DNA from 2 places in the Streptomyces sp. NPDC014995 genome. Region 2 is predicted to be linked to the other one. Evidence: predicted binding sites of a transcription regulator. Region 2 holds the regulator's gene; the other holds the start of a gene.
What was found. Region 2 encodes HrcA, which represses chaperone genes, less so after heat shock. Its sites were predicted from a motif close to TTNGCACTCNGNNNNNCNGAGTGCNAA; they were not measured.
Positions count from the first base shown of each region.

Region 1: groES (co-chaperone GroES) is a predicted target of HrcA. The motif match lies at 1,645-1,671, and genes of this name have one in related genera.

Region 1 is NZ_JBIBVX010000004.1:149,684-152,889, reverse strand. It holds gene ACF1A1_RS10255 (polysaccharide deacetylase family protein) at 1-785, shown strand, start outside; gene ACF1A1_RS10250 (polysaccharide deacetylase family protein) at 782-1,594, shown strand; gene groES (co-chaperone GroES) at 1,818-2,126, shown strand; gene groL (chaperonin GroEL) at 2,258-3,206, shown strand, end outside.
Region 2 is NZ_JBIBVX010000020.1:13,414-16,619, reverse strand. It holds gene ACF1A1_RS32850 (MBL fold metallo-hydrolase) at 1-731, opposite strand, end outside; gene hrcA (heat-inducible transcriptional repressor HrcA) at 896-1,912, shown strand; gene dnaJ (molecular chaperone DnaJ) at 1,913-3,049, shown strand.

The DNA.
Region 1 (3,206 bases), on a different contig from region 2:
AGCCCGGCCAGGCCCCGCCGGAGGGCGCCCTGAACTCGTACGCGGACAAGCTGCGCGCCGACTACGCGGACCGGGTCGCGGCGGCGAAACGCTGGGGCCTGAGGAAGGTCCCGCTGAGGGCCCCCGAACCCCCCGTAAGGAAGCCGCACATCACCACCCGCGACGGCTTCGAGGTCGACGACCACGAGGACCTCGACCTCCCCCCGGTCTTCACCACCGTCCCCACCAAGCACAAGGTCGTCTTCCTCACCATCGACGACGGCGCCGAGAAGGACCCGGCGTTCCTGCGCATGATGACCGAGCTGAAGATCCCGTACACCGCCTTCCTCAGCGACTACCTCATCAAGGAGGACTACGGCTACTTCAAGAAGATGCAGCGCGGGGGAGTGGGCCTGAACAACCACACCCTCCACCACCCCTACCTGCCGGGCCTGTCCTACAAGCGCCAGAAGCGCGAGATCTGCGGCATGCAGGACGTGATCGAGAAGCGCTACGGCAAGCGGCCCACCCTCTTCCGTCCGCCGTTCGGCAACTACAACCGCGACACCCTGCGCGCCGCGAAGGCCTGCGGCGTGAAGTACGCCCCACTCTGGAACGAGGAGGTCTTCGCCGACCACTGGGACTACCGCGAGTGGGACCGGGACCTCCACCCCGGCGACATCGTCCTGAGCCACTTCCGCGGCCCCGACCACTGGAAGGGCACGATGCCCGACATGATCCGCCGGTTCCTGAACAAGGTCACGGAGAAGGGATACGCGGTGGCACGCCTGGAGGACTACCTGTGAGAACCCGGGGGCTGGCGGCCGCACTGCTGATCCTGGCGACGCTGACCGGCTGCGCCCGGTCCGTCGAGCCGACCGACCACCTGGGCGGGAGGACGCCGGACCGGGTACGGCCGCACCACGGCCCCGCGCCGCACCAGCCGCCGTACCGCCGCTGGGGCCTGACGACCCCGCTGGCCCCCGCCCCCACCCCCGCGTCGAAACCACCGCCCCCCGGCCGCCACCCCCACCTCCCCCCGGTCGTCGACCACATCCCCACCCGCGACAGGGTCGTCTTCCTCACCTACGACGACGGTGCCGAACGTGACCCCCGCTTCGTCGACATGGTCCGCGAACTCCGCCTCCCGGTGAGCATGTTCCTGACGGACAGCGTGGTCGGTCCGGCCTACGCCCACTTCTCCCGCCTCCAGTCCGTCGGTGCGAACCTCCAGAACCACACCCTCGACCACCCGGCCCTGCGCGGCCTGCCCTACGCCGGCCAGCGCGCCGAGATCTGCGGCCAGCAGGACAAGCTCAAGTCCCGCTTCGGCCTGCGCCCCCGCCTCTTCCGCCCGCCCTACGGCACTTACGACGCCACCACCCTGCGGGCCGCCGCCGACTGCGGCATCACGGCGATCGTCCTCTGGCGCGCCTCCATGGGCCCCACCGACCTCACGTACACCCATGGCTCCCCCCGCCTCCGCCCCGGCGACATCGTCGCCGTCGACCCCGACGAGACGACGGGCCCGAGCCTCCGGGAACGGACGACGAGACTGCTGCGGCGGGTCCAGGAACAGGGGCTGACCGTGGGAAGGCTGGAGGACTACCTCTGACCCGAGGGGCACCCCACGGCCACGGAAAACCCCGCGACGCGCCGCGGGCATTGGCACTCCGCTTGACCGAGTGCTAACCCCGGTCATAGTCTCAGCTCTGGCACTCCCCACTGGAGAGTGCCAACAACGCGACGGGCAGGTCCGGCACCCGCGACGACGGATCGACCTGGTCGCCACCTCAGACAGTTAACCCCGTGAGATCTCCGAAGGGGGAGGTCGGATCGTGACGACCGCCAGCTCCAAGGTTGCCATCAAGCCGCTCGAGGACCGCATCGTGGTCCAGCCGCTCGACGCCGAGCAGACCACGGCCTCTGGCCTGGTCATCCCGGACACCGCGAAGGAGAAGCCCCAGGAGGGCGCCGTCCTCGCCGTGGGCCCGGGCCGCTTCGAGAACGGCGAGCGCCTGCCGCTCGACGTCAAGGTCGGCGACGTCGTGCTGTACAGCAAGTACGGCGGCACCGAGGTGAAGTACAACGGCGAGGAGTACCTCGTCCTCTCGGCTCGCGACGTTCTCGCGATCATCGAGAAGTAACTCACCCGGACATACCGGAAGCACAATTTCGTTGCTCGAAGCTGCGCCCCTGGCCCCCGCGACCACTTAAGAAACCGGGCGCCCGGGGCGCAGTGTCTTTTTCACCCACATTCGAGAGGGCTCCCGCTGTCATGGCGAAGATCCTGAAGTTCGACGAGGACGCCCGTCGCGCCCTCGAGCGCGGCGTCAACAAGCTGGCCGACACGGTCAAGGTGACGATCGGCCCCAAGGGCCGCAACGTCGTCATCGACAAGAAGTTCGGTGCCCCCACCATCACCAACGACGGTGTCACGATCGCCCGCGAGGTCGAGATCGACGACCCGTACGAGAACCTCGGCGCGCAGCTGGTGAAGGAGGTGGCGACCAAGACCAACGACATCGCGGGTGACGGCACCACCACCGCCACGGTCCTGGCCCAGGCGCTCGTCCGCGAGGGCCTGAAGAACGTCGCCGCCGGTGCCTCCCCGGCCGCTCTGAAGAAGGGCATCGACGCCGCGGTCAAGGCCGTCTCCGACGAGCTGCTCGCCACGGCCCGCCCGATCGACGAGAAGTCCGACATCGCCGCCGTCGCCGCGCTGTCCGCCCAGGACCAGCAGGTCGGCGAGCTCATCGCCGAGGCGATGGACAAGGTCGGCAAGGACGGTGTCATCACCGTCGAGGAGTCCAACACCTTCGGCCTGGAGCTGGACTTCACCGAGGGCATGGCCTTCGACAAGGGCTACCTGTCGCCGTACTTCGTGACGGACCAGGAGCGCATGGAGGCCGTCCTGGAGGACCCGTACATCCTCATCCACCAGGGCAAGATCTCCTCCATCGCGGACATGCTGCCGCTGCTGGAGAAGATCATCCAGACGAACTCCTCCAAGCCGCTGCTGATCATCGCCGAGGACGTCGAGGGCGAGGCCCTGTCCACCCTCGTCGTCAACAAGATCCGCGGCACGTTCAACGCCGTCGCCGTCAAGGCGCCCGGCTTCGGTGACCGCCGCAAGGCGATGCTCCAGGACATGGCCGTCCTCACCGGCGCCACGGTCATCTCCGAGGAGGTCGGCCTCAAGCTCGACCAGGTCGGCCTCGACGTGC
Region 2 (3,206 bases):
GGCGACACGCCGAAACGGGCCGCCAGCGCCTCCCGCTGCGCCCGTACGAAGGCCGCGTCCACCACCGCCCCGTGACCGGGCACGTACAGCGCGTCCTCGCCGCCGAACGCGAGGAGACGGTCCAGGGCGGCCGGCCAGTGGGACGGTACGGCGTCGGGGCCGGCCTGGGGTTCGCCGGACTCCTCGACCAGGTCGCCGCAGAACACCACCTCCGGCGAGCCCGGCACCAGGACCGCCAGGTCGTGGGCCGTGTGGCCGGGGCCCACGTTCGCCAGCAGGACCTGCCGGCCGGCGCCCAGGTCGAGGGTCCACTCGCCGGAGACCAGGTGGCGGGGGCGGACGAGCGTGTCCACGGCCTCCGCCGCCGCCGTCTCGTCGAGACCGTGGCGCACCGCGTCCGCGCGCAGCTCCTCGGCCCCGCGGCCCTTCCGGGTGAGCACCGACTCCGCGCCCACCGCCGCGAAGACCTCCGCGCCCGCGAACGCCGCCGCCCCGAAGACGTGGTCGAAGTGGGGATGCGTGAGCGCGAGATGGGTCACACGGTGGCCGGCGAGCTCCTCCGCCCGCATCCGCAGCCGCGCCCCCTCCCCGAGGCTCGACCCCGCGTCGATCACCAGGGCCGCGTCCGCCCCGACGACCAGCCCCGCCGTGCAGTCCCACACCGGCAGCCGGCAGCGCCCGACGCCGGTCGCGACCCGCTCCCACCCGAGCTCTTCCCAAGTCACCGTCATACGGCGACGCTAGCGGGGGACACCCCGCGCGGCACGGTGCGGCGGGACCGACCTTGCCCCGGGCGTACCCCACGGCCGTACACTGGGCCGGGGAACGCTGGCACTCGGAAGTGAAGAGTGCCAGGCGAGGCGCCAAGGGGACGACTTTCTGGAGGTGTGCGCGCATGCTGAGTGAACGACGGCTCCAGGTACTGCGCGCCATCGTCCAGGACTACGTCGGCACCGAGGAGCCGGTGGGCTCCAAGGCGCTCACCGAGCGGCACAACCTCGGCGTCTCCCCGGCGACGGTCCGCAACGACATGGCCGCCCTGGAGGACGAGGGGTACATCGCCCAGCCGCACACCAGCGCGGGGCGGATTCCCACGGACAAGGGGTACCGCCTCTTCGTCGACAAGCTGGCCGGCGTCAAGCCGATGACGGCCCCCGAGCGGCGGGCCATCCAGAACTTCCTCGACGGCGCCGTCGACCTCGACGACGTCGTGGCGCGGACGGTACGGCTGCTCGCGCAGCTCACCCGGCAGGTCGCCGTGGTGCAGTACCCGTCCCTGACCCGGTCCACCGTGCGGCACGTGGAGTTGTTGTCGCTCGCGCCCGCCCGGCTGATGCTCGTGCTGATCACGGACACCGGCCGGGTCGAGCAGCGGATGGTGGACTGCCCGGCGCCGTTCGGCGAGGCGTCCCTGGCGGATCTGCGGGCGCGGCTGAACAGCCGGGTCGCGGGCCGCCGGTTCGCGGACGTGCCGCGGCTCGTGGAGGACCTGCCGGACGCCTTCGAGGCGGAGGACCGCGGCACGGTCTCGACGGTGCTCTCCACCCTGCTGGAGACCCTCGTCGAGGAGAACGAGGAGCGGCTGATGATCGGCGGCACCGCCAATCTCACCCGCTTCGGACATGACTTCCCTCTCACGATCCGGCCCGTCCTCGAGGCGCTTGAGGAGCAGGTCGTGCTCCTCAAGCTCCTTGGCGAGGCCGGGGATTCGGGCATGACCGTACGCATCGGTCACGAGAACGCCTACGAGGGACTCAACTCCACGTCGGTGGTGTCGGTCGGCTACGGTTCGGGCGGCGAGGCAGTCGCCAAGCTCGGCGTGGTCGGACCGACCCGCATGGATTACCCGGGAACGATGGGAGCGGTACGCGCAGTGGCACGGTACGTCGGACAGATCCTGGCGGAGTCGTAGGTGGCCACGGACTACTACGCCGTTCTCGGCGTGCGCCGCGACGCGTCGCAGGAAGAGATCAAGAAGGCCTTCCGGCGGCTCGCACGCGAGCTGCACCCGGACGTCAACCCGGATCCGAAGACCCAGGAGCGGTTCAAGGAGATCAACGCCGCCTACGAGGTGCTGTCGGACCCGCAGAAGAAGCAGGTCTACGACCTCGGCGGCGACCCCCTCTCGCAGGCGGGCGGCGCCGGCGCGGGCGGCTTCGGGGCCGGTGGCTTCGGCAACTTCTCCGACATCATGGACGCCTTCTTCGGTACGGCGTCCCAGCGCGGGCCGCGCTCACGCACCCGTCGGGGCCAGGACGCGATGATCCGGCTGGAGATCGACCTCGACGAGGCCGCCTTCGGCACGACCAAGGACATCCAGGTCGACACGGCGATCGTCTGCGCCACCTGCAGCGGTGAGGGCGCGGCGCCGGGCACCACCGCCCAGACGTGCGACATGTGCCGCGGTCGTGGCGAGGTGTCGCAGGTGACCCGGTCCTTCCTGGGCCAGGTCATGACCTCGCGCCCCTGCCCGCAGTGCCAGGGCTTCGGCACCGTGGTCCCCACTCCGTGCCCGGAGTGCGCGGGCGACGGACGGGTGCGCTCCCGCCGGACCCTGACCGTGAAGATCCCGGCCGGGGTCGACAACGGCACCCGCATCCAGCTCGCCGGCGAGGGCGAGGTCGGCCCCGGCGGCGGTCCCGCCGGTGACCTCTACGTCGAGATCCACGAGCTGCCGCACGCGCAGTTCCAGCGGCGCGGCGACGACCTGCACTGCACGGTGACCCTCCCCATGACGGCGGCGGCCCTCGGCACGAAGGTGCCGCTGGAGACGCTCGACGGTCTGGAGGAGGTCGACATCCGGCCCGGCACCCAGTCCGGGCAGTCGATCCCGCTGCACGGGCGGGGCGTCACGCATCTGCGCGGCGGCGGGCGCGGTGACCTCATCGTCCACGTCGAGGTGCAGACGCCGAACAAGCTCGACCCCGAGCAGGAGCGACTGCTGCGGGAGCTGGCCAAGCTGCGGGGCGAGGAGCGGCCGCAGGGGCAGTTCCAGCCGGGGCAGCAGGGGCTGTTCTCGCGCCTGAAGGACGCGTTCAACGGGCGGTGACGTCGCGTCGACCGGCGTGGGCGAGACACCCGCGCCGGCCGGTGCGGGCGGCACCGGAGGCTGCTGCCCCGAGGCCCCCGCTCCGGCCCTGAACGGGCCTCGTCCCCGAGCGCCGGACGGGCTGATTCCACCGGTCCCGCGCTGTGAAAGCACTGGC